Victivallis sp. Marseille-Q1083: one gene and its partners. The protein of the gene in region 1 binds, or shares a complex with, the protein of each later gene. Links are inferred from orthologs where the notes say so. Each region holds a gene or a part of one and is shown in the gene's direction. Other genes may lie near its edges.

What was found.
Region 2: the proteins of dnaN (region 1) and dnaX are in contact, whole or in part, in a cryo-EM structure (PDB 8GIZ), measured with the Escherichia coli proteins. The link is inferred for Victivallis sp. Marseille-Q1083 from one-to-one orthologs.
Region 3: the proteins of dnaN (region 1) and dinB are in contact, whole or in part, in a solved structure (PDB 1OK7), measured with the Escherichia coli proteins. The link is inferred for Victivallis sp. Marseille-Q1083 from one-to-one orthologs.

The regions. Positions count from the first base shown.
Region 1 is NZ_CAHJXL010000001.1:1,638,702-1,641,802, forward strand. The notes cover bases 145-3,090. They hold dnaN (DNA polymerase III subunit beta), read left to right. Parts: upstream 145-1,043; coding sequence 1,044-2,138; downstream 2,139-3,090. Other genes in these bases: HWX74_RS06565 (uroporphyrinogen decarboxylase family protein), read left to right, coding at 145-870; HWX74_RS06575 (DNA replication/repair protein RecF), read left to right, coding at 2,238-3,090. Also shown: more of HWX74_RS06565, read left to right, coding at 1-144; more of HWX74_RS06575, read left to right, coding at 3,091-3,101. UniProt on the Escherichia coli protein: Confers DNA tethering and processivity to DNA polymerases and other proteins. Acts as a clamp, forming a ring around DNA (a reaction catalyzed by the clamp-loading complex) which diffuses in an ATP-independent manner freely and bidirectionally along dsDNA.
Region 2 is NZ_CAHJXL010000002.1:277,455-280,543, forward strand. The notes cover bases 1-2,934. They hold dnaX (DNA polymerase III subunit gamma/tau), read left to right. Parts: upstream 1-486; coding sequence 487-2,382; downstream 2,383-2,934. Other genes in these bases: HWX74_RS17180 (YbaB/EbfC family nucleoid-associated protein), read left to right, coding at 2,421-2,738; recR (recombination mediator RecR), read left to right, coding at 2,752-2,934. Also shown: more of recR, read left to right, coding at 2,935-3,089. UniProt on the Escherichia coli protein: Part of the beta sliding clamp loading complex, which hydrolyzes ATP to load the beta clamp onto primed DNA to form the DNA replication pre-initiation complex.
Region 3 is NZ_CAHJXL010000001.1:1,389,142-1,392,246, forward strand. What follows is about bases 19-2,968. They hold dinB (DNA polymerase IV), read left to right. Parts: upstream 19-922; coding sequence 923-2,014; downstream 2,015-2,968. Other genes in these bases: HWX74_RS05445 (redox-sensing transcriptional repressor Rex), read right to left, coding at 19-39; dut (dUTP diphosphatase), read right to left, coding at 383-799; HWX74_RS05460 (hypothetical protein), read right to left, coding at 2,028-2,609; HWX74_RS05465 (MlaD family protein), read right to left, coding at 2,656-2,968. In the rest of the region: more of HWX74_RS05445, read right to left, coding at 1-18; more of HWX74_RS05465, read right to left, coding at 2,969-3,105. UniProt on the Escherichia coli protein: Poorly processive, error-prone DNA polymerase involved in translesion repair and untargeted mutagenesis. Copies undamaged DNA at stalled replication forks, which arise in vivo from mismatched or misaligned primer ends.

The DNA.
Region 1 (3,101 bases):
CGCTGTATTGAAGCATTGGCCCAAACGGTGCACGCCGATGCGCTGGTGACCTTCATGGATCTTTCGGTCGAAGCGGAAGCGTTCGGCGCGCCGATTCGCTATTCGGAACACGAAAACCCCACCGTCTCGGACCGCATCGTGGCCGAAGAGACCGATATTCAGCGCCTGGCGATTCCGGCAGTCGGCAGCGCCCGGACTGCCGAAGTGCTCAAATGCGCCGGACTCTGTGCCGAAAAATTGCCGGACCGGCCGACCTTCGGCGGCATGATCGGACCATTTTCCCTGGCCGGCCGGCTGGCCGATATGACCGAAATGATGATCCTGGCCGCGGCCGAGCCGGAAACCGCCAGACTGCTGCTGGACAAAGCGACCACCTTTCTGACCGCGTATGCCGGAGCAATCAAAGCCACCGGCGTCGCCGGATTGCTGATCGCCGAACCGGCCGCCGGATTGTTGTCGCCGGAGATGTGCCAGACGTTCGCGGCCGACTATCTGCAGAAGATCATCCAGGCGGTCCAGGACGAGAAATTCACCGTCATTCTCCACAATTGCGGCAAAACCGAAAAACAAATTCCGGCATTGTTGTCGACCGGGGCGGCGGCGCTGCATCTCGGCAATGCGGTGGACCTGGCCGCCATACTGCCGCAGGTTCCCGGATCGATACCGGTCATGGGCAACATCGACCCGGTCGGCATTCTCAAAAATGCCGAACCGCAAGAGGTTTATGCCGTGACAAAGGCATTGCTGGAGGCCACCAGATCCGATCGGAATTTCGTCCTCTCCACCGGCTGCGATGTCCCGCCCGGCGTCAATCTCGCCAACATCAAAGCATTTTTCCAGGCGGCCGAAGATTTCAACCGGCAGCGCTGAAACCGGGGAACGGCCGGCCTGGAAAGTGCGGCAATATTTCAATTGAAAATTTTTCGTTCTTTTCCGGACAAAAAAGCCAAAGCGGCGGCGGGATGCTTTGACAAAAGCAAAAAAACGATTAAATTGTTTAAAAGTTTTTTTGCGTGATATAAACTGGAAAGGCGACAAGATAAATGAAATTTACAGTAAGCAGAGAAAAATTGCTGAAAGCGTTGCAGAAGGTCATCAGCACAGTCGGCAGCAAGTCGACCTTGCCGGTATTGGGCAATGTTCTTTTGGAAGCGGAGAATGGTACGCTGCAACTGACCACCACCGATCTGGAGATCCGGATCACCACCCAGGTCGAAGCGGCGATCGAAAGCGAAGGCAAGACGACGGTGCCGGCCAAGAAATTCGTCGCGCTGGTCAGCAAATTCACCGACGCCGAGGTGGCGTTCACCTGCGATGAGCGGCACCACAGCGAAGTGGTCTGCGGCACCAGCAAATTCAAATTGCTCGGTCTGTCGGCCGAGGATTTCCCGCTGCCGTCGGAGTTTACGCCGATCCGCACGGTGATCTTCAAGGAAAGCGATTTGCGCAAGATGTTCAACCAGATTACCTATGCGGTCAGTCTGGATGACAGTCGCAAGGTGCTGCACGGCGTGCTCACCTCCTGCAAAGACAACACGGTCACCATGGTGGCGACCGACGGCAAACGGCTGGCGCTGGTTGAACGGGTGCCGGAAGAGACCTCCGGCACCGACGGCGATGCGATCATTCCGCTGCGGGCGGCCAACGAAGTGAAACGCCTGCTCGACGGCGCCGATACGGTAAAATTGCTGTTCGGCGAAAAACAGGCGGCATTCGAGAGCGGTGAAATGCGGCTGACCACCAAATTGATCGAGGGCAATTATCCGAATTACCGCCAGGTAATTCCGACTTCGTTCAGCAAATTCGTCGATGTCGAAACCGGCATGCTGCTGCAGAAGATCGAACTGGTTTCCCAGGTGCTTTCCGACAACAGCAGCTATATCATCCTGTCGTTCGACGACAATAAAATCGCGCTGCGGGCTTCCAGCACCGACATCGGGGAAGGGCAGGCTTTCGTCGACATCGAGTACGCCGACGCCAAAGTCGACGTTTCGTTCAATCCGGGTTTCCTGGCCGATCCGTTGCGCAATTGCGACGCCGACAAGATCAAAGTGAAGATCAACGACGGTTTCAGCCCGGTGGCGTTGGAAGGCGGAGAAGGTTTTCTTTACGTCATCATGCCGATGCGCAACAAATAATTTCCCGGCCCGGGAAATTTGTCATGACTTCAGGCAGTTCGCTCCTTCAACCGTGGCGGGCTGCCTGTCGTATTTTCAGCCAAACGATTCGGCGACAATATGATTGAAGAATTCCGGCTGTACGACTATCGCAATTATTCGCAAGCCGCGCTCGATTTCTCCGGCGCCAGGCTGAATGTCTTCATCGGCAGCAACGGCGCCGGCAAAAGCAATCTGCTGGAGGGCATCTTTTTTATCGGTCTGCTGCGTTCGTTCCGAACCGCCCAGCTGAAGGAACTCATCCGGTTCGGCCGCTCCAACTGCCGGGTGGAAGCGGCAATCCATCGCGCCGCTTACCGGGAAACCTTCGCCGTCGAATATTTTTCCGGCGGCAAACGTTCGCTGCAAATCGACGGCGTACCGATCGGCCGCAGCAGTGAATTCATCCGCAATTTTCAGCCGGTGGTTTTCGAACCGGAGGATATTCAGCTCCTGACCGGCAGTTCCGGCCGGCGCCGCCGTTTTTTCGATATGTTCATTTCCATGAACGATCCCGTTTATCTGTCGACGCTCCATCAATACAATCTGGCGTTGCGGCAGCGCAATGCCGCCTTGAAAGCGCCGAAGCACGGCGAAGCGCTGGCCGCCGCTTTCGAGCCGATTCTGGCCGACGCCGCTGTCCTCATCGCCGGCCGGCGCCGGGCGCATACCGAGCTGCTGAACCGCCAGATTCAGGCCTTGCTGGCGGAAAATGCCCGCGGCGAAGAGCGTTTCGCCATCGAATTTCATCCCTCCTATCCGCTGGAGGTCGAGGATTATCTGACCCGTTTTACGATGGAGCGCCAGCGGGAACAGAAAAAAGGCAGTACCTTGTTCGGTCCCCATCTTGATGATTTCGACTTCTTCTATCAGCAGAAACTGATGCGGACGTTCGCTTCCACCGGCCAATGCCGGTTGCTGGCCCTCTATTTGAAAATGGCGGCC
Region 2 (3,089 bases), on another replicon or contig:
GCCGACGGCGGAACGCGTTGCGCCGGCATCACCGGCGCCGCGATGGCCTTGCAGTTGGCGATGCGGACCGGATTTGCCAAGCGCAATTTCTCCGCCAATCCGTTGAAGGAAAGCATCGCGGCGGTCAGCGTCGGCATCGTCAACGGCGAACCGATTCTCGACTTGTGTTACGAAGAGGATTCCCGGGCGGAAGTGGATATGAATGTGGTGATGACCGAATCCGGCCGTTTCGTTGAAATTCAGGGGACGGCGGAAAAACAGCCGTTTTCCCGTCAGCAGTTCTATCAGTTGCTGGATTTGGCGGAAAGCGGTTTGCAGAAAATTTTCGACATTCAGCGCAAGGTGCTCAACGGTCCCCAGGAGCGGACCGAATCGAATCAGAACCATGCTCCGCGTCCGAAAGCCGGAGAAGCGCTCGGCAGTCTCGGCGACGCCTTCGCCGACCTTAAACTATAAAATGACCAGACAGGAATTACGGCTTACCCCATGAGCGAATATCAGGTAATTGCCCGGAAGTGGCGGCCGCAGAAATTTGCCGATGTCGTCGGCCAGGAACATGTCGTCCGGACGTTGAAAAATGCGATCCGTCAGCAGCGGACCGCGCATGCGTATCTGTTCGTCGGTCCGCGCGGGGTCGGCAAAACTACCACCGCCCGCATTTTTGCCAAGGCGTTGAATTGCGAACACCCGGAAGACGGCGAGCCGTGCTGCCGGTGTCCTTCCTGCCTGGCGATTGCCGATGACAGCAGCATCGATGTCATCGAAGTGGACGCCGCCAGCCGCAATTCGGCGGAAAATATGCGTGACTTGAGTGAAGAGGTCATGCACATGCCGGTGGCCGGCCGTTACAAGATCTACATCATCGACGAAGTGCACATGCTCAGCAAACACGCCTGGAACGCTTTGCTCAAGACGGTGGAAGAGCCGCCGTCGCATGTCAAATTCATTTTTGCCACTACTGAAGCGCATATGGTGCTGCCGACCATCGTGTCGCGCTGCCAGCGCTTCGATCTGCAGCCGATTCCGACCCGGCTGATCCTGGAGCGCCTGGTGAAAATCGCCCGGGCCGAACAGGTGAAGGTTTCCAACGGCGCCTTGGAGGCGATCGCCCGGGCGGCGGACGGCGGCATGCGCGACGCCCAGTCGCTGCTGGACCAGATGATCGCCTTTTTCAGCGAGGGGGACAGGGAGATCGACGAAATGCAGATTCTTTCGCTGTTCGGCCTGACTGCGGCGGCGGAATTGGATGCTTTGCTTCAGGCGATGTTGACCAATGATCGGGCGGCGGCGGTTTCCCGGATTCACCAGTTGGCCAGCCGCGGCCGTAATCTCGAGACTTTGTTCGATGATATTCTGAATGTGCTGCGCGGAATTGAATTGGGTTATATTTTGCGCAATCCGGAGGAAATTCTGGAGACCGATGCCGAAACCGTGCAGCGTTACCGGCAGCTCGGTCAACTGGCCAAGCCGCAGATCGTCCGGATTTTGCTGGAGACGCTGGCGCCGGTCGGCCGGATTCTGCACGATGCGCTGAACAAGCAGATTTTTCTGGAGAGCATCATCCTGAAAGCGATGCGCGAAGCGCATGCGGTGAAGCTGGAAGATGTCCTGCAGCGTTTGAACCAGTTGCGTCAGGCCGGCGAATTGCAGTTTGTCGACCGGGTCCCTTCATTGGCGGCGCAGCCGTTGCCGGTCGCTTCGCATGCGGTGCCGGCGGCGGAACCGGTTGTTGCGGCGCCGTCGGTGAGCGGCGAAGCTCCGGCTGCGGTTGCCGTGCCGGAGCCGGAAGAACCGCCGGCTGCGGTCAACGTGCCGGAACCTCCCGGCGATTCGCGCCGGCAGACGGTTGCCCAATGGCAGCAGTTGCTGGGGGCGCTGGAGGGCAAAGTGCCGCCGGAATTGCTGGAAAGCCTGCGGGGTGGTAAAATGATCCAGGTGGTCGATAAAATTCTGACGGTGGATTTGGGGCGGCCGGCGGTCGACCCGGCGCCGGAGTCAGCCAAACTGCAGGCGCTCTGGCAGGAGATTACCGGCGATTGGGCGGCGCTTCTGGAGTTCAAATATGAGTTGGAAAATGTTGCGGTCGCCCGGCGGCTGCCGGAGCAGGAGCCGGCGGCTTTGGCGGTGGCGGCGGAGCATCCGTTGGAAGCTGCCGATTTGCGGGTGATTGAAGAACCGGATGAGGCGGCAGAAGATGCGGCGGAGCCGGAGGTGGAGTTGGCCGCACCGGCGGCTGCCGCGCCGGAACCGGTGGAAGAAGAGGCGTCCGGGATGCGCAGTGTCCTGGGAGAAGTGGAAATCGTCAATGAAATGCGCGATCGGCCGGTGATCAAGGACGTGCTGGATCTTTTCGGCGGTGAGATTGTGGATATTCATGGTTGAGTATAAATGGCAGGATTGATTGAAAGGTAGAGAAAAAGATGTTTGGTAATTTGGCTGAAATGATGAATGTGATGAAAAAGGCCAAAGAGATTCAAGGCAATATGAAGAACCTGAAGGCTGAACTGGCGGAAGCGGAATATGCCGGCAGTTCCGGCGGCGACCGGGTTCAGGTGGTGGTGAGCGGGGATTTGCGGGTGAAGCGGGTCGTGATTGCCGCCGACGCGATGAAGGATTTGGTATTGCTGGAAGATTTGACGACCGCGGCGGTGAATGCCGCTTTGGACAATGCGAAATGCGCCGCGCAGCAGAAGATGACCGAATTGACCGGCGGTATTGAAATTCCGGGTTTATTCTGACGCGGAAAGGGAAATGCCGATGGCCGATTATCCGGAAATTATGGATGAGTTGATCGCCGGGCTGAAAACCTTGCCCGGCATCGGCCGCCGCAGTGCCGAGCGCCTGGCGCTGGCGATGCTGAAATGGCCGTCGGATAAACTGGCGCATATCGGTTCGTTGATCCAGAAATTGCCGGAAAGCGTCACTTTTTGCCCGGTTTGCGGCAATCTGGCGGCCGAGGGGGCAATTTGTGCGGTTTGTGCCGATGCCGGCCGCAGGACATCGCAAATTTGCGTCGTCGAAGATTTTTCCCAGATCATCACCATCGAGAACAGCGGCAGTTACCGCGGCCTCTATCATGTGCTCGGCGG
Region 3 (3,105 bases), 250 kb from region 1 along the record:
CCGAATCGACGGCATTTTCTGCACTTTGATATTACCCATGAGCGTTGCAACTGTCCGTATTTAGATATTTTTTTATCAAATTTAAAACGCTAATATAACACCCGAGCAAAAATTTTCAACGCTATTTAGATATTTTTTTATCGATATTATTTTCTAAAACTCTCCGGTTATTTTGGCTCCCTTTGAAATGATTCGGAAATCAACTGCCGTGACGGTATTGCGGGCTTCGTAAACCTTCCGCCGCTGACCGGCCGGGTGCGACCGGCAAGAGCAGTCAAATCATAAAAAAACCGGTCCTTTCCTTCCGGATAGGACCGGTTCTCCGGACATTTTGTTGCCTTGACGGCGAAGAAAAGTCGGAATGATTTTGAATGATAAGCAGTTATTTTTTCCCGGTGCTGCCGAATCCGCCGGCGCCGCGTTCGGTTGCCGACAGTGCCGCAACCGGCTGCAGCGTCACTTCCGGCAGACGGCTGATCACCATCTGCGCAATCCGGTCGCCGCGTTTGATCGGAAACGCTTCCGGGCCGGGATTGAACATGATGATGCCGATTTCGCCGCGATAGCCGGCATCAATGGTGCCCGGAGAATTGGTCAGCATCAGATTGTGCTTCAAAGCCAAACCGCTGCGCGGCCGGATCTGCGCTTCGAAGCCGTACGGCAACTCCAGAAAAATTCCGGTCGGCACCAAGGTGCTGTTTCCCACCGGCAGAACCATATCCACCCGGGAACGTAAATCGTAGGCGGCATCGTCGTGGTGGGCTTTGGCCGGCAGCAAATCGTCGCAGCCGTCGAACATTGCGATTTTGATAATTGTCGATTCCGTCATCGGCAGGACCTCCTGAGCATGCATACTTTTTTGCTTTTGATCGGTTTGGTGATTACTGTAATGCCGAAGTGAAAATTTGAAAACGGATCAACCTTGGAAAATCGAAAAATCATTCATATCGACATGGACGCCTTCTACGCCTCCATCGAACAGCGCGATCATCCAGAGTGGCGCGGCAAACCGCTGATCATCGGCGGCTCCCCGGAGGAGCGCGGCGTGGTCAGCACCTGTTCGTACGAAGCGCGGGTGTTCGGCATTCATTCGGCGATGCCGACCAAAACGGCGGTGCGGCTCTGCCCTGACGGCATCTTTCAGCCGGTCGACATGCCCAAATACAAACGAGTTTCCGGCCGCATCCAGGACATTCTGCACCGCTTTTCCGACCGGGTCGAACCGGTATCGATCGACGAAGCCTACCTGGATGTCACCGAAAACGCCCAGAAACAGCCGTCGGCCACGCTGGTCGCCCGGGCCATCCAGCGCGCCATCTATGAGGAGACCATGCTGACCGCTTCGGCCGGCGTATCGTACAATAAATTCCTGGCCAAAATCGCTTCCGACCTGCACAAACCCTGCGGTCTGACCGTAATCACGCCGAAGAACGCGACACGCTTTCTCGAACAGTTGCCGATCGAGAAATTTCACGGCATCGGCCGGGCCACCGCCGGCCGGTTGAAGGGCATGGGGGTCAAATGCGGCGGCGATCTGAAAAAGTTCGAACGGGAAGCGCTGATCGGACTGTTCGGCAAAAACGGCTCCTACTATTACGATATCGTCCGCGGCATCGACCTGCGGCCGGTGGAAACGGAATACGAACGCAAATCCTACGGCCGGGAAATCACTTTCCCGCACGATCTGGACAATCTGGATGAGATCGTCGAACATGTCCGGCGGCTGTCCGGCCGGGTGGCCCAACTGCTGGCGCGGGAGGGATTGGCCGGCCGGACCGTGACCTTGAAAGTGCGGTATGAAAATTTTCAGACGGTGACCCGCAGCATGTCGGTAACCGTGCCGGTCGGCGAAGGCCGAGTCATCGCCGCGATCGCCGAAGCGCTGCTGAAACGAACCGAGGCCGGCGCCCGGCAGGTGCGGCTGCTCGGAGTCACCATGTCGAATTTCCCGACCGGAGCGGAACAGAATGCGCCGATTCAACTGGAGTTCGATTTCGACGCCGCCGGCAGCTGAGCGCCTGCCGACCTCACTGCTGTTTTTGCCGGGCTTCCTCCAGTGCCTGGGACTGCATTTCAAGGAACTTGGCCTGCGCCTCCTTCCATTCGGCCATCACCTCGTCGTACCGGTCGAGTTTGGCCAGGAACAACGCCTTGACGGTAATTTCGTAAATATCTTCCATCTGGGTATCGTAGGCCACCGGATTGCCGAAGGTGTCGATATATACGCCGCCGCCGCCAACCCGCTGGTCGCTGACCGCGTCGATCATCGACACCGGGCCGCCGGCGGTATTGTCCTGCGGCACCGCCATGGCTCCCACTTTGGTCCGCTTGAATTCGACGACCTGGACGGCATTGGCGCCGACGGCCCTGGCCTTGTCGATCAATGCCGTCTTGATTTCGCCGCTCGGGGTGGAGCCGTTGCATTCGAGCAGACCGCGGCCGATGGAATGATAGGTATCCGGCGGCACCGGCGTCGCTTCGTCGTAGAATGCCACACTCTCATTTTCCGGCAGCGCCGGCAGCTTCTGGCCGACGTAATCAACGCTGAGACAGCCGCTCAATAGACCGGCCAGCCAGCCGGCCAACAATAATTTTCCTGTTTTTTTCATCCTTGTTTCCTTCAAAATCGTCAAATTAACCTGGCACCCGGCCACTCTATTGCCGCTTGAATTCCATCGGCGGCTGGCGCTTGCCCCGCAGCATGGCACTCGGGTCGTCGTTGAGGTAGGACATCAACTCGGTAACCGCATCCAACGCCCGGTTCAATTTCTGCAGCGACACCTCCAGCGTCGACATCGTCTCATCGGCGCTGCCGACCACGCCGCGGATATCGTTGCCGGCCTGGGTGACGCTGCCGGCGGCCTCGCGGAACGCCGATGCGGTCCCGGCCACATTGGCCTGGGCAAGTTGTTCGTTGACATCGTTGATCAGCGTATTGATGTTGTTCACTGCGGTCTCCAGTTGTTCGCTGAAAGTCCGCAGGCGCTCTTCGGTCAGCGTCCGGGCCAACGCGCCGGAGCTCCGTTCCAGGTTGTTGCTGATGCTCTCGATGCGCTGGACGATCACTTTCAAATCCGGATCGGACAGCAGCGCCGTCGCTTCGCC